2 linked regions of the Pseudovibrio sp. Tun.PSC04-5.I4 genome follow. The protein of the gene in region 1 interacts with the protein of each later gene in a pairwise test. Links are inferred from orthologs where the notes say so. Each region holds a gene or a part of one and is shown on either strand. Other genes may lie near its edges. The genes, in order: BLS62_RS18040 and BLS62_RS10050.

Region 1 (8,509 bases):
GTAAGAAAATGCGATTTCGTTATTTTGCAGTAAATCTGGTAGATCACATTGAAAGACGTAATAATATTCTTTCTCAGTGTGAAAAATGGGCTATCCCAATCGAGGTGTTTGAAGCTGTTACTCCTCAAACACTTGATCGCTGCGATTACCAATACGATCCGGACCGTACAATTTCACAAATTGGACGAGGTTTATCCAAATCGGAAATTGCATGCGGAATGAGCCACATCTCACTTTGGCAACGACTCCTTGATGATAACAACTCTGATGCATATGTAATTTTTGAAGATGATATCAGCATCAAAAGCGACATCCCAAAACTGCTTGAGTCTATAGATTTTACCGAAATTGATATGCTCAGGCTTTATGGAGGTCGTGTTGGGAAGAGTATGACGGTACAAACGCTAAATGACCGGCTTTCGATTGTAAAATGTGCACAGGGCCTCACCGGAACTGTCGCATACGTAATCACCAAACGAGCCACAAATAAACTGATCCCCTACTGCAATACCTTTCAAGCGCCTATTGATACGATGTATGACAGATCTTACGATCATGGTGTTCCTATTTACGCAGCTCTCCCCTTTCCCGTTGCTATCGCACAATCCTCAACGCAGACCAACATTTTCAGTTCAACAATTTCTGCAAATATTTCTGAAAAAAAGAGGGAAGTAGAGCCTAGCGTACGACAGCTTATTACTCGCCTGCTTTACAGAACCAAATGGAGCCTGCAAAAGCGATACGCTGAATATAAACTTTTCAGAAACTGAAAAAAGCCGCTTCAGTTTCCTGACGCGGCTTTCTCGTTATACGGAATTTCCAGATTACATATGAATCGGCTTAGAAAATGTTGCCATAGCAGCTTCTTTTACTGCTTCGGACATTGTTGGGTGCGCATGACATGTACGACCCAGATCCTCGGAGGATCCGCCAAATTCCATCAGAACACATGCTTCGTGGATCATCTCCCCAGCGCCGTGGCCGACAATATGAACTCCGAGAACGCGATCTGTGTCCGCATCAGCCAGAACTTTTACGAAACCATCCGTGTGAAGCGTCGCCTTGGCGCGGCCATTCGCTGAGAATGGGAACTTGCCAGACTTGTACTTAACACCAGCAGCTTTCAGTTCTTCTTCAGTTTTGCCAACGCTTGCAACTTCAGGGGATGTGTAAACAACACCTGGGATGACATCGTAGTTGACGTGTCCAGCCTGCCCAGAAAGCATCTCAGCAAGGGCAACGCCTTCATCTTCAGCTTTATGCGCGAGCATAGGACCCACAATCACATCACCAATTGCGTAGACACCGTCTACGTTGGTTTTATAATGCCCATCCGTTTTCACACGGCCACGTTCGTCCAGCTCAACACCCGCTTCAGCAAGACCAAGGCCCTCTGTGTATGGGCGGCGACCAATGGCGACGAGAACAACATCTGCTTCCAGCGTAACAGCAGCAGCTTCACCTGCAGCTGGCTCAACAGTGACTTCAAGTGCACGGCCTTTTTTCTGAACGCCGGTTACTTTGGAAGACAGCTTGAAGGTCAGGCCCTGCTTCTTAAGCATACGCTGGAACTGCTTGGAAACGTCAGCATCCATTGGGCCAAGGATCTTGTCCATGAACTCAACAAAGGTAACCTGAGTACCTAAACGGGCGTAAACTGACCCCAGCTCAAGACCAATCACGCCTGCGCCGACAACAACCATGCGGTTTGGAACTTTTTCCAGCTCAAGCGCACCAGTTGAAGAGACAATTGTTTTTTCGTCGAGTTCTATGCCCGGTAGAGGCATGACATCAGAACCAGTTGCGATAACGATGTTTTTGGTCTCGACGATAGAAGTGGACCCATCTTCGGCCTTAACTTCAACCTTGCCAGCACCAAGAACGCGACCTGTTCCCATATGGGCGTCGATCTTGTTCTTTTTGAAGAGGTAATCGATGCCAGTTACATTGCCGTCGATCACTTTGTCTTTGTGCGCCAGCATTACCTTCCAGTCCACTTTTGGCTTGGAAGTTTTAATGCCGAGGGTTTCAAAGTTGTGATTTGCTTCCTCAAACATTTCTGAGGCGTGTAGCAAGGCTTTGGATGGGATACAGCCGATATTCAGGCAGGTGCCACCATGCGTCTTGCGCTTTTCAACAACAGCAACTTTCATGCCGAGTTGAGCCGCTTTGATCGCACAAACATAACCGCCAGGGCCTGTTCCAATAACAACGAGATCGTAGGACATTTGCAAATCCCTATTTGTAGAAGGGAGAAGGCTGCAACAACCGATTTGTGCGCCAATCTCCACCTAAAGCAAATGTGCCCGGACTGTGCCGGGCACGTTTATATTAAAGGTCCAAAATCAGACGTTGAGGATCTTCAAGGCTCTCTTTAACGCGAACAAGGAACGTCACCGCTTCCTTGCCGTCCACGATACGGTGATCGTAGGACAGGGCCAGATACATCATCGGACGGATTTCCACCTGACCGTTGATTGCAACTGGGCGCTCCTGAATTTTGTGCATGCCGAGGATACCGGACTGCGGTGCATTCAGGATTGGAGAAGACATCAGGGAACCGTAAACACCGCCATTAGAAACGGTAAATGTGCCACCCTGCATATCCGCCATGGAAAGTTTGCCGTCCCGACCCTTACGACCGAGATTGCCGATTTCTTTTTCGATCTCAGCAATAGACATCTGGTCTGCATCGCGAACCACAGGAACCACGAGACCCTTCGGTGTGCCAACAGCAACGCCGATGTGTGCGTAGTTTTTGTAGATAATGTCAGTGCCGTCAATCTCAGCGTTTAAAGTTGGAATTTCTTTAAGAGCATGGGTGATTGCTTTGGTGAAGAAGCCCATGAAGCCAAGCTTTACGCCGTGCTTCTTCTCAAAAATATCCTTGTACTGCTTGCGCAGGTCCATGATCGGCTTCATGTCCACTTCGTTGTAAGTGGTCAGCATAGCCGCTGCGTTCTGTGCATCTTTCAGGCGGCGCGCGATAGTCTGGCGCAGCCTGGTCATGCGAACACGCTCTTCGCGAACTTCGTCAGTTGGAGCCGATACTGCACGAACAGCGACCGGTGCAGCTGCAGGAGCTGGAGTAGCATTCGCGCCCGCAGCAAGTGCTGCAAGAACGTCGCCCTTCAGAACCTGACCGCGTTTGCCGAAGCCGGCAACCTGACCAGCAGACAAGCCTTTCTCAGCCATCATCTTTGCTGCAGACGGAGCTGCTGGCATGTTTGTGCTGGAAACGGCTGGCGCTGGAGCTGCCACTGCAGGCGCAGAAGCTGCAACAGCAGCGCCTTCACCCTTGGCGATTTTACAGAGCAAGTTGCCCGGTTCTACAGTCGCGCCAGTTGCCTGTGCAATTTCAACGACAGTACCGGATACAGGGCTTGGAACTTCCTGCGCAGCTTTATCTGTTTCCAGCTCAACGAGGATTTGGTCAGCTTTAACCGTATCGCCAACTTTAACAGACCATTCGCCAACTTCAGCTTCGGTCACGCTTTCACCAGCTTGCGGAACCAACACTTCAACAGTTTCAACGGCAGCTGCAGGAGCTGCCTTTGCTGTTGGTGCGGCTTTTGCAGCAGGAGCGGATACAGCACCAGCGGCACCTTCCAAGATTGAGCCCAAGAGAGCCCCAACTTCGACAGTTTCGCCTTCTTTAACATCAATGCTGTCCAGTCTGCCGGATACAGACGCAGGCACTTCAACTGTTACCTTATCTGTTTCAAGCTCAACCAGTGGCTCGTCTACATTCACCGCATCGCCCGGCTTCTTAAACCATTGAGCGATTGTTGCTTCGGTTACGGATTCACCCAGTACGGGCACTCGAATTTCCGTCGCCATGTCTCTATCTCTTTTCGTTTCAGGGCCCCTAAAAGGCCTGTCGGACTTCACCTGATTACGATGTATTTACTCGGCGAATGCATCGTCAAGAAATGCTTGTAACTGTGCCAAATGCTTTGACATCAAGCCAGTTGCAGTTGCTGCGGAAGGTGGACGGCCAACGTAACGTGGGCGATGCACTTTTGCATTCACATGCTCCAGAACCCATTCAATGTATTGTTGAATGAAGAACCAGGAGCCCATGTTCTTAGGCTCTTCCTGACACCAGACGACATCTGCATTTTTGAAGCGGCCCATTTCGACGCAAAGTGATTTGGTCGGGAATGGATACAACTGCTCTACACGCAGGATGTAAACATCATTGATGTTTCGTTTTTCACGCTCTTCCAGCAAGTCGTAGTAGACTTTACCGGTACACAGAACAACGCGGCGGATGTCTTCGTCCTTTTTAAGCTCAACAGTCGAACCTGGATTGGTCTGAGCGTCATCATGCAAAAGGCGGTGGAAGCTTTCTTCTGCACTAAAGTCTTCCAGTTTGGACACTGCACGCTTATGGCGCAGCAAAGACTTAGGTGTCATCAGAATGAGTGGCTTACGAATGTCACGTTTCAACTGACGGCGAAGAATATGGTAGTAGTTCGCTGGTGTCGTACAGTTCGCAACCTGCATGTTATCTTCTGCGCACATCTGCAAGAAGCGTTCAAGGCGAGCAGAAGAGTGTTCAGGGCCCTGACCTTCATAGCCATGTGGCAACAGACAAACCAAGCCGGACATGCGAAGCCATTTGCGCTCACCTGAGGAGATGAACTGGTCAAACAACACCTGTGCGCCGTTAGCGAAATCACCAAACTGTGCTTCCCAAACTGTCAACGCGTTTGGTTCTGTCAGCGAGTAACCGTATTCAAAGCCCAACACCGCTTCTTCTGAAAGCATGGAGTTGATGACTTCGTAACGGCCCTGCTTTTCACCAACGTGATTCAGTGGGATGTAGCGTGCTTCGTCTTCCTGATCGTACAGAACAGAATGACGCTGGGAGAACGTACCACGTTCACAATCCTGACCGGACAATCGAATGGCACGACCTTCTTTCAGAAGTGCGCCAAATGCCATGGCCTCACCCATTGCCCAATCGATACCTTCGCCGGTTTCGATCATTTTGGCACGGTTGTTCATGAAGCGTCGGATTGTACGGTGTGCGTTGAAGTCATCCGGCACATTGGTCAACCTTTGACCAAGTTCCTTCAGCTCATCCATAGGAAGACCAGTGGAACCACGGCGTGGCTCGTCGGTTTCCTTGGCGATCTTCATTTTAGCCCAACGACCATCAAGCCAATCAGCTTTGTTTGGCTTGTAAGTCTGGCCGGTCTCGAATTCGCGATCCAGATGCGCGCGCCAATCAGCTTTCGCCTTATCGACGTCCTCAACAGTCATCAAACCTTCTTTGACCAGCTTGTCAGCATAGATCTGAAGGGTTGTCGCATGTTTGCGGATCTTGCGGTACATGATCGGCTGCGTAAAGGCAGGCTCATCACCTTCGTTATGGCCAAAGCGGCGGTAACAGATGATGTCGATAACGACCGGACGTCCGAACTTCTGGCGGTATTCCGTTGCAATCTTAGCCGCGAAAGTAACAGCTTCCGGGTCATCACCATTGGCATGGAAGATCGGAGCTTCAATAACTTTAGCAGCATCAGATGGATACGGTGAAGACCGTGAGAAACGCGGGTTGGTTGTAAAGCCAATCTGGTTGTTGATGATCACATGGATCGAACCACCAGTGCGGTGACCGCGCAGAGCGGACAGACCGAAACATTCAGCAACAACACCCTGCCCCGCAAACGCAGCATCGCCATGGAGAAGCAGTGGCAGAACGTTGTCACGCTCTACTTCTGTTGTTTCTTTCCAAGCAGCGAACTGATCTTGCTTTGCGCGCGCCTTACCCAGAACAACCGGGTTTACGATCTCAAGGTGAGATGGGTTTGCAGTCAAAGACAGGTGAACGTTGTTGTTATCGAATGAACGATCAGAAGAAGCCCCAAGATGGTACTTCACATCACCCGAACCTTCTACATCATCAGGAGCGTAAGACCCGCCCTTGAATTCGTGGAAGATTGCACGGTGTGGTTTACCCATCACCTGAGACAGAACGTTCAGACGGCCACGGTGTGCCATGCCCAGAACGATGTCTTTAACGCCAAGAGCACCACCACGCTTAATGATCTGCTCAAGCGCCGGAATAAGGGCTTCACCACCATCAAGGCCGAAGCGCTTGGTGCCGGTGTACTTAACATCGAGGAACTTCTCAAAACCTTCGGCTTCGACAAGCTTGTTAAGGATGGCTTTTTTACCTTCTGGCGTAAAGGCAACCTGTTTGTCGGGACCTTCGATGCGTTCCTGAAGCCAAGACTTTGCAGCCGGGTCAGAGATATGCATAAATTCCACGCCAAGCGTAGAACAGTAGGTTCGCTTCAGAATTTCCAACATCTCGCGGATGTTGGCGAATTCCATGCCCAACACGTTGTCCAGGAAGATCTTCCGATCCCAGTCCTGCTCGGAGAAGCCATAGGTCGCGGGATGCAACTCTTCGTGGTCACCAGGAACGGCAAGGCGGAGCGGGTCAAGATCAGCGTGCAAATGGCCGCGCATACGGTACGCACGGATCATCATGATCGCGCGAACACTATCGCGGGTCGCTTGCATCACCTGATCTTCGGTCAGCTCAACACCATTTTTCAAGGCATTGGATTTAACTTTTTTGCTGACAACTTGCTCTAATGGCCAATCACCATCGAGTGCAGAAACAAGCTCACCACCTTCGGGAATAGGCCAGTCTGATCGTTTCCAGGATGCTCCACGAGCTTCCTTAATCACATCCTCTGGATTGTCTTGAAGTGATGAAAAGAATTCCCTCCACTCTTGGTCGAGTGAATTGGGATTTTCCTGATATTGAGCATACAGCTCTTCAATATAAGGAGCGTTGGCGCCGTATAGGAACGACGTCAGCGCGAATACTTTGTTCACGTCCTGCTGAGCCATCGTTTTTAAGCGGACTTTTGGTCCGCCCTACTTTCTTTGGGCGGGTGTCAAACACCACGTACCCCTGGGTCCCGCGACTGACAACAAGTCTGGGGACTTACTGCCTCCTAAAGACTGTCGATGAAACCGGTTCACCGACAGTCAAACTAATATGCCCCTAAATAGTGTATGGGGCGTTATCTTATGCGCCTTGCTTTAACTCTTCGAGAAGAGCAACAAGGGTTTTGCCAAGCTTAGCAGGAGATGGAGAAACGCGGATACCCGCAGCTTCCATAGCCAAAATCTTGTCTTCAGCTCCACCTTTACCACCAGAGATCACAGCACCTGCGTGACCCATGGTACGGCCTGGAGGCGCTGTACGTCCCGCAATGAAGCCAACCATTGGCTTTTTGCGGCCCTTAGCAGCCTGCTCCTGCAGCCATTCAGCAGCTTCTTCTTCAGCTGAACCACCGATTTCACCAATCATGATGATAGTTTCGGTTTCATCATCATCCAGGAACATGTCCAGCATATCGATGAATTCGGTGCCTTTTACAGGATCACCACCGATACCAACCGCAGTGGACTGGCCGAGGCCTTCCTGCGTGGTCTGGAAGACGGCTTCATAAGTAAGTGTACCTGAACGGGAAACAATACCTACGGAGCCCTTCTGGAAGATGGAGCCTGGCATGATGCCGATCTTGCACTGTTCAGGTGTCAGAACACCTGGGCAGTTTGGACCGAGAAGACGGCTGTCGGATGCATCGAGGCGAGCTTTAACCTTCACCATGTCTGCAACCGGGATACCCTCGGTGATACAAACGATGAGTGGAATGCCAGCTTCAATCGCTTCGATGATCGCTGCGCCCGCACCTGCCGGTGGGACGTAAACAACAGAAGCGTTTGCACCAGTTGCCGCTTTCGCTTCTTTTACAGATGCGAAGATTGGCAATTCAGCTGCGGATTCCATACCGGAAGACCAGGTCTCGCCACCCTTTTTAGGGTGAACACCAGCAACCATCTGTGTGCCGAAGTAAGCAAGAGCTTGTTCTGTGTGGAATGTACCGGTTTTACCAGTCAGACCCTGAACAATAACTTTGGTGTCTTTATCGACGAGGATAGACATTATCCAGCCTCCTTCACAGCAGCCACAATTTTTTGAGCTGCATCGTCGAGATCGTCAGCAGAAATTACGTTCATGCCGCTTTCTGTGATGATCTTTTTGCCAAGCTCAACGTTGGTGCCTTCTAGGCGAACAACGAGTGGAACCTGAAGACCAACTTCTTTCACAGCAGCCAGAACGCCTTCTGCGATCACATCACAGCGCATGATGCCGCCGAAGATGTTAACCAGAATGCCCTGTACGTTTGGATCGGACGTGATGATCTTAAACGCAGAGGTCACTTTTTCTTTGGTCGCGCCGCCGCCAACATCGAGGAAGTTTGCAGGCTCAGCACCGTACAGCTTGATGATGTCCATTGTGGCCATCGCAAGACCAGCGCCGTTCACCATGCAGCCGATGTTACCGTCAAGAGCAACGTAAGCGAGGTCGTGCTTGGAAGCTTCGATCTCTTTTTCGTCTTCTTCGGTTTTATCGCGCAGAGCAACAATGTCTTCATGGCGGAACAGTGCATTGCCGTCGAAGGATACTTTC
Region 2 (12,910 bases), 1.7 Mb from region 1 along the record:
GAATAGTACCATTCAGCATCACCAGCAGAGTTTTGTCAGCTGCTTCAATAATGCGGCCGGTCTTGGCGGTGTAGGTGAACGAGGTTTCCGGGTCTCTTGCGTCATCCAGCAGCAGGCCCTCCAAAATTCCATTTCCGCTACGGTTTCGAATATGGAAGGTCAGGTTCTCTTCAATTGGAATGAACCGGCCGGGCTTGATGATGTTAGCCACCAGATCCACACGAACACGCGTCAATTCACTGCGCAACTCTGCAAGCCCTGTCGGAGAAAGGTAGATCGACAGGAAATACATGAACGCTGTGATGATGAGCGAGAAGGTGAGGATGGGGCGTAAGACCAGCCACTTGGAAGCGCCTGATGCATTGATGACAATCAGCTCACTATCGCGAGACATGCTATTCAGCACGATGACGAATGCCAGCATCATAGCAAAGGGCGCAACAATGAGAATGAGGAAGGGCAATGCCAGAGCGGTAATGTAACCGAACTGCAGCAGTGTCTGGCCTTTTGATGTCACCAGATCGAGCTGGCGCAGCGCTTGGGTAGACCAAACGACGCCTGTCATAGCCGCCAAAGTAATGATGAAGGCGAATAGACTGCGTTTTATTATGTAACGTTCGATTGTTTTCATCGTGCCGTGTACCAGAACCTTTTCCTGTTCATTTTAGGGGAGGCCAAGCCACAAAATGATTCAAGCCCTTTCATTAGCATGGAATAAGGCGGAAAGCCGGATGAGCGGATCTTTTAATGAATAAACTCGCAAGTTTCTCCACACAGCCTTGAAATAGGGGCGTTATCGCGCCATGTTCCTCAATGAATTTCATGAGTAGCTGGACGACACGTCCGCCTGTGTCTGTTGGTATTTTCTGCTAACTATTGCATGTCGCAGGTCCTATGGAGAAAAGAAATTATAATATGACGCAATTCACATCCATTAAAGTCGCACAATATTCTGATGCAACCGCTCCTGTTCAGGTCGTATTCGCAAGTGAAGAGCTTGGCTTTACCGCTGAAGCTGAGGGTGTGATTGGCGCAGCCAAAGAAACAATCGAGCGTGCCGCAAAGACTGCTGACTTTACCGGCAAAAAATCCGGCATCCTGCACTTGTTAGCCCCTGCTGGTCTCAAGGTTGACCGCCTTATCATTGCTGGTCTTGGCAAAGTGGCTGAGCTGACCGAGCAGGATTGGGTCAATCTGGGCGGTGAAGTTGCCGGTAAACTCCTGGCACTTAAAACTGAAATAGCTGATGTAACATTTCCTTCTGAGGCAACTCCTCAGCAAGCTGCAGATTTTGCGCAAGGCGCACTGCTGCGTGGCTACAAATTTGACACCTACCGCACCGTGAAAAAAGAAGCTGACGGTGACAAACATTGCGAAATCTCAATCAAAGTCGCAGATGCCGCCGCTGTTCAAACAGCTTGGGTGGAAGCTGAAGCGGTTGCGCAGGGTACTTTGCTTGCTCGTACACTTGTTGATGAGCCAGCAAACACACTTGGCCCAGTAGAATTTGCAGCCAAAGCACAGCGGCTCTCTGAAATGGGCGTCGAAGTTGAAATCCTCGACGAAGACAAGATGCAAGAGTTGGGCATGAATGCACTGCTGGCAGTTGGTCAGGGCTCTGTTCGTCCATCACGTCTTGCTGTTATGACCTGGAATGGCGGCAAAGACGGCGAAGCGCCAATCGCATTCGTTGGTAAGGGCGTTGTTTTCGACACGGGCGGCATCTCTTTGAAGCCGGGCGCTGGTATGGAAGACATGAAGGGTGATATGGGCGGCGCTGCTGCTGTCATCGGCCTCATGAAAGCCCTTGCGGGTCGTAAAGCAGCGGTCAACGTTGTGTGTGTGCTTGGTCTCGTCGAGAATATGCCTGACGGAAACGCGATCCGCCCAGGTGATATCGTCAAAACCATGTCTGGTCAGACCGTCGAAATCCTCAACACGGATGCAGAAGGTCGTTTGGTTCTGGGTGATGCGCTTTGGTACACACAAGATCGTTTTGCACCGAAGTTCATGATTGATCTGGCGACCCTGACAGGTGCGTGTTTGGTTGCGCTTGCCGGTCACCGTGCAGGCGTCTTCTCTGAAGATGACGACCTGTCAGACCACATTTGCAAAGCTGGTGAAACAACTGCTGAAAAAATGTGGCGTCTGCCACTTGGTGATGAATACGACAAGATGATCGACACACCAAATGCAGACATGCGCAACACTGGCGGGGCTCGCTGGGGCGGTGCAAGCACAGCAGCGGTTTACTTGCAACGCCACACCAACAAAACACCATGGGCTCACATCGATGTAGCTGGCACTGCAATGGGATCCAAAAAGAACGCGATCTCTCAGGGCTGGGCATCCGGTTTCGGCGTACGTGCACTGAACCGTATGGTCAAAGATCATTACGAAGGCTAATCCCTTCACTCATATGATGTTTTAAAGAAAACCGGCTGCATGATCGTGCAGTCGGTTTTTTCGTGGTTATTGGAAAATTGGTTATTTGTGCTCCGAAATAGACGCACAAAAAAAGCTCCTTCTGAAAACCAGAACGGAGCCTTGAATTTTGAAAATGGGCGAATGCGTTAAGCGCTATGTAGGGATCAAAGATCCTACTCTTTTGAAATAATTAAAGTATTCAGTCTGCTGTTTCAGCAAGTCTGGTAGTGTTCGCAGTTTCCAGAATTCTGCGGGATCATCGCGCCAACTGCGGCTGTTACACCAACAAGACCGGACACAAGAACAAAAAACAATACAATACGCGCTGCCATATGGTCGTTTCCTAAATAGAGTATGCCTGCGGACCAACACCAACACCATCACAGAGATGAGAGCTTCTCATCCTCTTTAGTGCGATACCGGTTTTGCCGAGCTTAACACTCCCTTGAAATTCCCCATGAATGAGGTCAAGTCTAGCCCCTTAAAACGTATAGGTTGGGTTTATCAACGATTCCTATGAATATCCCGAAGTATTTGGGATCATTCACGACAATTTTTGGATTAAAATGTGGTCAACTCAGAAACACTGTGATTAGGGCTTTACGAGAATACAGCACGTGCCGCTTGATCAGATTGAATCAAGCAAACAGAATGTGTGCCAAAAATACCAGGACACCACCGGGCTAAACGGGAAATAAAAATATGAGCGAAGTGCTGTTTTATCAGTTATCCAAATTTCCGCTGGAAAGAGTGCTGCCAACTCTCCTCGAAAAATGCCTTGAGAGAGACTGGGGGGTGACTGTTCAGTTCGGAACCGAAGAACGGTGCGACGCCATAGATGCCTATCTGTGGACCTACTCTGATGATGGTTTCTTGCCCCATGGAACCAAGAAGGAAGGCCACCCGGAACATCAACCAATCTACCTGACCACAGAGGGGGACAACCCCAATGAAGCAATTGTTCGCTTTCTGGTGGATCGCGCACCACTGCCGGACCCTGCTCAGTACAAGCGCGTCGTGTATATGTTCGATGGCAATGATCAGGAAGCGCTTCAGGAGGCGCGCAAGCGCTGGGTAGAGGTCAAGGGCGGCGAGCATGAACTCACCTACTGGGCGCAGACCGACAATGGCGGCTGGGACCGGAAAGCATGAGCGCGCAAAACGGTGATCATCGCAAGCAACTTCGCGCACGCCTTGATACTCTGGAGGGTGCAAATGGCGGCGACTGGGAGAACCGTAAGAACTGGTTTGAGCAGGTCTACACCACGGCAGAAGGCGACACAGGCGAGATCCCTTGGGCAGAGCTGAAACCAAAAGCACCGCTGGTGGAGTGGCTCAAGGACAACCCGGGCAAGGCGCGGACAGCGCTGGATGTGGGCTGCGGATTGGGCGACAACGCCAATGCATTGCAAGAGGCTGGTTGGAGTACCTCCGCTTTTGATGTTGCCCCCTCGGCCATTGAATGGGCAAAAAAGCGTTTCCCGACAGGCGCGATCGATTTTCGTTGCGCCGATCTCCTGAGCCCGCCAGAGGATTGGATTGGCAAGTTCGATCTGGTCTATGAGTGTTTTACACTGCAAGCCATTGGCATTGAGATGCGCGGGCAAGTGGCAAAACCACTCAAAAGCCTCATAGCACCCAGTGGTACCCTGATCATTCTAGGCCGCTATTATGATGGAGAAGGCGAACGCTCCGGCCCGCCATGGCCCCTAACTGACTCAGAGTTGTCAGTGTACTACGCAGATGGATTCGAGCAGACTGTGAGACGCACCTTCATTCAGCACAAAGACGATGGCCGCAACATCCCCCACATCTGGCTGGAACTAAAACGCCGCGGGTGAAATGGTTTCTGATGGAGATGAATCTCCAATGGTATTTTTCTGTTAGAGCTAGTTGGGATGTTCAGCGGATTGTAATACCGATTAAAGCCCTGAGCAGTGACTATGTAAGTCCAATACTGCCCAAAATAAACCCGAGGCCTGTGAAGACCTCGGGCTGAATTTTACTCGATAATTTTGTCAGGTCTAACCTGCTGTCAGCTCTTCCAACTCAGCAGACATCTTCAGCCACGTTTCTTCCGTCTCACTCAGCACCTTCACATAGGCTGCACGGCGAATAGCGTGTTGTTTCGCTTTGTCCGGTGCCTCGGTGTAAATGCGTGGGTTGGCCAGCAGAACGTCAAGCTTCTTGATGTACTTCTGGTACTTGGAGACTTCTTTTTCGGCAGCTTCTATATTCTTCTTCAACGGAGCCAGCTTGGAGCGGCGCTCGGCAGCTTCCTTGCGGCGAGCCTGCGCATTGGCTTTTTCGCTGTCTTCTTCGACTGTCTTCTTCGATTTGGAGCCACCGTCACCCTGCAAGATAAACTTGCGGTACTCAGCCATATCGCCATCAAAGTCACGAACGCCGCCATCAGCAACAAGCCACAACCGGTCAGCACACGCTTCCACCAAATGCCTGTCATGGCTGATGAGAATAACCGCACCCTCATAATCGTTGATCGCGTGCACAAGGGCTTCGCGGCTGTCGATATCAAGGTGGTTGGTAGGCTCATCGAGAATAACAAGGTTCGGTCCATGGAAGGTCGCAAGACCCAGCAACAGCCGTGCCTTCTCACCACCGGAAAGATCCTTAGCAGGTGTCATCATGCGGTCTGTCGGCAAGCCAAACCGGTCCACACGAGCACGAACTTTGGATTCGATCACACCCGGCATTAACGGACGCACATGCTCAATCGGGCTGGATTCCGGCATCAAATCGTCCAGCTGATGCTGCGCGAAGAACGCAGTGCTCAGCTTGGTTGCCTTGGTCATTTCACCAGACATCAAACCAAGACGGCCAGCAATCAGCTTGGCAAAGGTCGACTTACCATTACCATTCGCACCCAAAAGGGCGATGCGGTCATCATGATCAATGTTCAGCGTCAGATTGCTGAGGATGGGCTTGTCATCATAGCCAACAGATGCATTTTCCATCTTGATGATCGGCGGAGACAGCTTGACCTCAGGCTGCGGAATGAACAGATCCAGTCCTGAGCCTTCATCCAACACAGAAATAGGCTGCATTTTCTCAAGCATTTTAATGCGAGACTGCGCCTGTTTCGCCTTGGAAGCTTTCGCGCGGAAACGGTCAACGAAGCTTTGAATGTGCTTCCTTGCCTTGTCCTGCTTCTCAACGGCTTTGCGTTGCAAAATGATGGTTTCACGGCGTTGACGGTCAAAACTGTCATAACCACCGCGATAGAACGTCAGCTTACCGCTGTCCATATGCACGATGCTATCAACCGCATTGTTGAGCAAGTCGCGATCATGGCTGATCAGAACCACTTGGTACGGGTAGCGCGCAATAAAGTTTTCCAGCCACATCGTGCCTTCAAGGTCGAGGTAGTTGGTCGGCTCATCCAGCAACATCAGGTCGGGTTTGGAAAACAGCAGCGCCGCCAATGCAACGCGCATTCGCCAGCCACCAGAAAAGTTGGCACATGGCTGTTTCTGCTCATCGTAAGAAAAGCCTAGACCCGTCAGAATAGAGGAAGCCCGCGCTTCAGCGCTGTGGCTCTCAATATCGGCAAGGCGCGTATGGATCTCTGCGATGCGGTGTGCGTCATGCGCAGTTTCCGCTTCCGCCAAAAGAGCTGTGCGCTCTGTATCAGCAGCAAGCACCACTTCCAGCAGCGTTTCCTGCGTACCTGGCGCTTCCTGAGCAACCTGGCCGATCCGCGCTTTTTGCGGCATATACACGCCGCCGCTTTCAACGGAGAGCTCACCGCACAACAGTTTAAACAGTGTCGATTTCCCAACACCATTGCGGCCCACGAGGCCAGTTTTGGCGCCGCTGGGTATAGTAACGGAGGCATCGTCGATCAAAAGCCGACCGGCAATCCGGTATGTAAGATTAGAAACTTGAAGCATGGGACGCTATTTGCCCGCTCACGCACCATTTAGCAAGAGGCGAACAGGCGTAGAAGGTAAATTATATGCAGCTGCGTAAAGCCTTAGGTGCAACCTGAGAGCGATAGTCTCATTCCGCAAGGAATTTATGTGGCTTGCGCCGGTATCAAATTACATTTGGTCGAAACGGCTTCTGAACTTACTTCCCATACCTAAACGCCATGGACACACAGTGAGCAACGGCGTCCTCAGGGTAGGGCGCATCCAGCGGAATCCAGAGGCAGCGGTTGCCTTCAAAGCTTAGGATGTCGCCGTAGAGCTCCCTAAACTCTGAGATGAGGGATGTGTTGCAGTTGAAGAACAATCCGGCCTGATCTCCAAATTTTGGCTTCCAATGCAGGCGCACAGTTACACCGGGGTGCTTGGCGAGGGGCCGGTAGGCAGGCTCACCCCACTTAAGGCTCTCAACTATGGAAGCGGAACCATAAAGACCTGTGCCGATTTGCAAGATCAGTGCACGCAGCTCAAACAAGCGCTCCCGTTTGTCATCGGGGTAGCGAGCAAAGACATCTGCAACAGGCGCAAGTGGCTCGATAATCAGATCAGCCTTGGTGGTAGAGGCAGGGCACATGTTATTATCCTGAAAGAGGCAGTAAGACACACATAAGCCTAATCCACCTCTTCAGGGCAACACAATATGGCACTTGCTCCAAGGTCGAGAGCTGTGCCTGTGAAATTCCAGATCACAGCAGGATACAGGTTTGGCGATGGCCTTACGGCGTCACCATATCCTCTTCCTTCGCCATCCAGTGGCCAGTTTCCCGCTGGAAGTAGATCATATCCAGTGCTGCTGGCTTGCGGCCAATCTGCGTCAGCATGGCATGAACCTGCCCGCGATGGTGGGTCTGATGGTTGAAGAAGTGGAACAGAGCTGCGCCAAGCGGCTGTTGCATGACCAAAGGCTTGCGCACAGTGCGGTAGATCATGGTGCGCAGGAGGTCTTTTTCCTGCATCTGGTCAATCACCGCACAAATGCGGCTGTCCAGCACAAGGCGCTTTTCTTTCAGCGCGGTAAGGCCACCAGTCAGTGTTTCATCAAGGCTGTCGATCGGGTCACCTTGACCGGAAAAGCGGAAAAGCCAGAGTTTGTCTGCCACCAACTGATGGTCCATGGTCCCGTGAATGGAGTTAAAGTATGTGCCCAGATCCCGGTGATACTCATCCGTCGTGATCTCTTCACATTCTTTGAGCAATAGATCGTTGGCCCACTGATTATAGGCCGCATACATTACAAATGCTGCTTTCATAGGGGTGTCCTCTTGCATGTCTGTTGAAAGGACAATGCCCGCCTTTGAACCTTCATAAATTGACACACCTCAAATTTCTGAAAGGTCGGGGGGAGACCAGAAGTCGCAACCTGGAATACTTTTAGGGTGTCGAGTGGGGGAACCTGTTGTTCGACCTATGTTATTCTGAAATATCAAGAAAACTATCACGAGGTGCCCTTAAGGCTTATTCCTAAATTAGTTCGGGATAAGGGCACCTGCACGCTGAGGTGGCTCATCAAATCACTGTTTTTCTGCTGTTTTTTCTAAGGTCATCGTGGGAATACGGATATAATCCCTTGCTTTTTACGGGTGAGTTTAAGTATATCTCGCGCGAACCATTGTGGTGGCGTTTTGCGCCCCGCAAGGAAAACCTTTCATAAAAGAGCGACCAGTTGGGCGCTCGTAACAAACTGCAGGAAATAACAATGGCGATTGAACGCACTTTTTCCATGATCAAGCCGGACGCAACCAAGCGCAACCTGACCGGTGCTATCACCGCTAAGCTGGAAGAAGCTGGCCTTCGCGTTGTTGCATCCAAGCGCGTATTCATGTCCCTAAAACAGGCTGAAGGCTTCTACGCTGTTCATGCAGCGCGTCCATTCTTCGGCGAGCTGACTGAATTTATGTCTTCTGCTCCAACCATCGTTCAGGTTCTTGAAGGCGAAAACGCTGTTCTCAAAAACCGCGAAGTTATGGGCGCAACCAACCCGGCAGACGCTGCTGAAGGCACAATCCGTAAGGCATTCGCTCTGTCCATCGGCGAAAACTCCGTACACGGTTCTGATGCTGTTGAAACTGCTGCTGAAGAAATTGCTTACTGGTTCTCCGGCACCGAAATCGTAGGCTAATCCAGCTCTACGGTTTTAGCTTTGAGCTAGAATTTTAAAAGCCCGTTTGATGCTTGGATGCGTCAGACGGGTTTTTTGATATCAAAATTGCATCTGGACAGCTCCAAACGGAAACAAATGTCTTAATTAATGCATAAGTTACGTTGGGCTCTCTTGCTTCTGACACAGTTTTAATTCTTAGTCCGTTCGCATGTGGGACAATGGAACGCGGAATAAATCCATGAATAATATAGTAAAATCTCTGCTCATCGGGGCATCACTGACACTTATTGGTTCAGCAGTATCTGCTCAGGACTTCACTCGGCCATACTTGAGCCTTGATGCGGCCGGGAAAGGCATGAGCGCGTGTGTCGCTCTGGCTAAAGAAAACGGCTGGAACATGTCCATTGTTATTTTAGATCGCGGTGAAGACATCGTTGCATCAGCTCGTATGGATGAAGCGTTGCCAGCAAGCTACCTGGGCGCAACCTTGAAGGCAGAAACATCTCTGTCCTGGGGCATGCCGACCGAGAAGGTCAATGAGGTCCTCGAGCAGGCTCCGGTCTATAAACAGTTCCCAGGCATCGTGGGTATTGCAGGCGGTATGCCAATCATCGTCGGTGAAAAATCCCTTGTGGGCGCTATCGGTGTTGCAGGCAGCTCCATGGATAACGACAGTGCATGTGCGAAGGCAGCTATTGCAGCCATGCGTTAAGCCTGAAGAGACGCGGTTATAATTGTAGTAGTCCAGTTATAGCTGAAAATTTGCAGTTATTAGGAAGCCAGCCGTCCATTTTTTGCGGCTGGTTTTTTGTTATTTAAAGGGGCACATGCCCTAGGGAGAGGGACGGTGACAACCTGCCTCATACGAATGTGCAAAAAACCACCTTGGAAATGATCTTTGTCAGAAGTTTAAGTGACTGAAATTATGAGAGTATTTACCGTATTGAACCCTCTAAGGAATAAATTAACCCCGCCGTAATTTAATCGATTCTTATATTGATTAAAGTTGTAGTTTATATATATAGTGATTGCTATGGAAATCGAAAAGGCACCACGGGGCCGACCTCGCCGGTTGGACAAAGATAAGATGCTTGAGATCGCTAGCAACCTGTTCTGGCAACAGGGTTTTGAAGCGACCTCGATTAGTGAGCTTGTAACTGCAATGGGTATTACACCTCCAAGTCTGTATGCTGCATTTTCTTCTAAGGAAGAACTGTATCTTGCAGCAATTGATCGCTACTCAGCCAGCTATGGCCGTCAGATGCTCTCAGGGCTGGCGCTGCACTCCTGCGCTTATGAAGCTATTCGGACGGTTTTATACGAATGTGTTGATGTCTTCATCGGTGATGACCATCCTTCAGGTTGCATGATCTCCACGGGACTAGTTGAAAGTTCAAGCGCTCAGAACGCTCTAGCCCGCAAACTGGCGAATATGCGAGTGCAAACCATCAAAATTATCGCCGACAAACTGAAAGCCTGTGAAGTTCAGTTTATTGAAGGCACCGACCTGTACGGGCTTGCAAGTTTCTTTGGTGCTACCATTCAGGGTATGTCTATTCAGGCAAGGGACGTTAACTCCCCGACAGATCTATACAAAATCGCGGATCATAGCTTGAGCGTGCTGCAGGCCTGCCGCAGGTTTTGATAGATATTTGCGCATATAAAGAGATGTAAATGAGCCGACCCTTGTAATATACTTGCAGGATTAAGCTCTAATATTTTGATATATTATACAAACTAAACTAAGTGATTTGCCTAAACACTCAGATCTGTCAGCCATAACCTTGTTAAGGGTGTTTCCCATGCACCCGTGGGTTTGTTGAGAAACGGCCTCCTTCCCCTATGCTGTTGGTACTGGGAAACAAAACACTAGGGAGGCCAAAATGGGATACCAAGCTGCAATCACCAAGACAATCCCTCAAACGATGCAGGACGCTCTCAGAGATTCCATCGAAGTGTTTTGGCGGCGTGGTGTAGACCGCACCTCAATGGAGGACGTTTGCAGAGAAACAGAGGTTTCCCGCAAATTTCTATATGACCATTTTAATTCCAGAGAAGAGCTCTATCGCACCGCTGTGATGTGGTATCTGGACCAATATGGTCGGCAACTTCTCTCAGAGTTTGCCTCGCATTCCAACCCCACTGAGGCCATTCGCGGCGCTTTGTATGAATGCATCGGAATGTTTTGCGACAAAAAGTGCGAGCACGCCAAGTTGCTGTCGTACGCTCTGGCGGCGGTCAACAACAGTGACGCCATTTTAATCAGCGAACTTTTGGCGTTACGGCGCAAGGTGTATTCCTCCATCCTGTGTAAGCTGGAGGGGAATAAATCCCAACTGAAAGCCGACGTGGATATCTCCATTCTTGCGCGCTTCTACCTCACAACGCTCCGGGGGTTGGCAAGTCAGGCCGCCGATGGCATCCCAAGTGATGTTCTGTACCGGGTTGCAGACATGAGCCTTGAATTGCTGGAGACCTACAGAAAGTAGGCTCTGGTTCATCTGAGTGAAAACGTTTGGCCTGAGGGAGATTTTGATCTCCGTTCAGGCCATTTTGTTGGAGAGTGCTATCGCTTCTACAACTCACTTCAATGAGCTGCTTCATCAAAATCAATGGAAACTCAGTTGAAACCGACAGCTAAGCGGTATTCAAGTACGCGTTCCTTGTGGGATGCCTTCATAACGCCTCTCTGAAATTTAACTTTGCCTGTGTTGACCACTCCGATAGATCTCAAAATTGCCATATATTACTCAGGGAAACACTGGGAAGGCAGTGGTCGAAACCTCTCTAAACCATAGAATTAGAAGGGTTCTGTTGTTCCTCGCCATCTGGGGCAACTAATTTTCGTAAATTCCAAAGAGTGGTATCATCTCGCTATTAAGAGTGTTTATTTTTCACCCTAAGGTATGTTGCGACCTTCGTATAAGTGCGTAGAACTGATCATCTGTTCAGCAAAAAACCGGGAGAAGTTTTATGCAAATCGAGAACTATGAAATCAGTAGGCCAATCCCAATAAGTCTCTCCAAGACTTTTGAGGCCTCTATCCATGAGTTTGCAATTCATGGGATAGAGGGGACGTCACTTCAACAGATCAGTATAGTGACCGGCGTCGCGGCAGATCACTTGAGCACTACCTTCCAAGATACGGAGAATCTCTTCTCCAACGTTGTGAAGTGGTACCTGACGCGTTACGAACACCAGATCCTTTCAGGGTTCGCAATGCACTCCAATCCGGTAGAAGCCATTCGCATTGCCCTATATGAATGTATAGAGCTGTTTTGCGAGGATGACTGTCCTCATGGCAGCTTGCTCTCAGTTGAGTTGATGGAGCTTTCCGACACCACGGGTGTAATTTCTGCGGAAATGGAAAAATTGCGCAAGAAGGTCCTTGCTCGTATTTTTCGGAAACTGAATGATACCAAATCCCGCTTCACGCCAGAGTTCAATGCAGTCGAACTTGCCGAATACTACACTGGGGTCATGGTCATTATGATCAGGCAGGCATGTGATGGTGTGGGCAGGAATGAGCTTTATGATTTAGCAGATTCAAGTCTGATGCGATTAGAGGACCAACCGGTCATTCACTAACAATAAACGTCTATATGAACGCCTTAAAAAGTCGAGTTACAATAACCATTGGTGGTAACTCTATTTTTTTAAGGCGGCTTGCTGTGCTCCCTCGAAAATGCCCCTTCAAACGTCGGGCCTCCAAGGCATCGAAGGGAATTTTTTATTATCAAATGTAAGTATTAAATCCTATAAAATTCTGTTTTTTAAAGATGTTTCAGTCTTATCGATCCCTCCTTAAGCTTAGAATTTTTAATGTTAAGAACTTGTTGTTCTTTGTTCTGCTGAGGTTACTATGTTTCCTATGGATACTAAGAATGACATGTACGTCAGAACAATATCGCCTGATATTGAGGCAATGTTAGAAGCTTCAGTGAAGATGTTCTGGAAGCGCGGTTATGAGTCAACATCCTATGAAGATATCGTTGACGCTATGGGAGGGTCTTGCGACTTTGTAGAAGGCGTTTTCTCCAATAAGGAGGAACTCTATTCCGCCGCGACCAGGTGGTATCTTCATAATTATGGCCGCCGTTTATTATCAGGCTTTGCCATGCATTCCAATTGCTGTGACGCCATACGGGTAGCGCTGTATGAGTGCGTGGATGTGCTGTGTGATAAGAGCGTTTCAGATGGGTGCCTGTTCACAACGGGACTCTTAGAGATCTCAAATTCGGATTCCATACTAGCAAAAGAAATAACGGCTCTTCGCGCCACTATGATTGACGCAATCACTCAGAAGCTGACCAACTGCAAAGACAGCCTAAAGGCAGAAACAGATATTCCGACACTTGCACGCTTTTACTCCGCAACTCTTCAAGGCTTAGCCGGTCAGTCTAGGGATGGGGCAACCAAAGAGCAGCTCTATCGG

What was found.
Region 2: the proteins of BLS62_RS18040 (region 1) and BLS62_RS10050 interact in binary tests that used the Escherichia coli proteins (3 or more experiments, as listed by UniProt). The link is inferred for Pseudovibrio sp. Tun.PSC04-5.I4 from one-to-one orthologs.

What each region holds. Positions count from the first base shown.
Region 1 is NZ_FNLB01000006.1:2,738,118-2,746,626, forward strand. Bases 3,707-7,226 are described here. They hold BLS62_RS18040 (2-oxoglutarate dehydrogenase E1 component), read right to left. Parts: upstream 6,877-7,226; coding sequence 3,907-6,876; downstream 3,707-3,906. Other genes in these bases: odhB (2-oxoglutarate dehydrogenase complex dihydrolipoyllysine-residue succinyltransferase), read right to left, coding at 3,707-3,840; sucD (succinate--CoA ligase subunit alpha), read right to left, coding at 7,058-7,226. In the rest of the region: BLS62_RS18025 (glycosyltransferase family 25 protein), read left to right, coding at 1-770; lpdA (dihydrolipoyl dehydrogenase), read right to left, coding at 825-2,228; more of odhB, read right to left, coding at 2,332-3,706; more of sucD, read right to left, coding at 7,227-7,981; sucC (ADP-forming succinate--CoA ligase subunit beta), read right to left, coding at 7,981-8,509. UniProt on the Escherichia coli protein: E1 component of the 2-oxoglutarate dehydrogenase (OGDH) complex which catalyzes the decarboxylation of 2-oxoglutarate, the first step in the conversion of 2-oxoglutarate to succinyl-CoA and CO(2).
Region 2 is NZ_FNLB01000006.1:1,080,544-1,093,453, forward strand. Bases 3,896-6,819 are described here. They hold BLS62_RS10050 (ABC-F family ATP-binding cassette domain-containing protein), read right to left. Parts: upstream 6,339-6,819; coding sequence 4,452-6,338; downstream 3,896-4,451. Other genes in these bases: BLS62_RS10045 (class I SAM-dependent methyltransferase), read left to right, coding at 3,896-4,268; BLS62_RS10055 (DUF1801 domain-containing protein), read right to left, coding at 6,517-6,819. Also shown: LPS export ABC transporter permease LptF, read right to left, coding at 1-631; BLS62_RS10035 (leucyl aminopeptidase), read left to right, coding at 916-2,406; BLS62_RS10040 (DNA polymerase III subunit chi), read left to right, coding at 3,130-3,579; more of BLS62_RS10045, read left to right, coding at 3,576-3,895; more of BLS62_RS10055, read right to left, coding at 6,820-6,948; BLS62_RS10060 (DinB family protein), read right to left, coding at 7,091-7,624; ndk (nucleoside-diphosphate kinase), read left to right, coding at 8,071-8,493; BLS62_RS10070 (GlcG/HbpS family heme-binding protein), read left to right, coding at 8,714-9,187; BLS62_RS10075 (TetR/AcrR family transcriptional regulator), read left to right, coding at 9,509-10,120; BLS62_RS10080 (TetR/AcrR family transcriptional regulator), read left to right, coding at 10,359-10,964; BLS62_RS10085 (TetR/AcrR family transcriptional regulator), read left to right, coding at 11,449-12,063; BLS62_RS10090 (TetR/AcrR family transcriptional regulator), read left to right, coding at 12,347-12,910. UniProt on the Escherichia coli protein: Genetic data indicate it may be involved in ribosome assembly or function.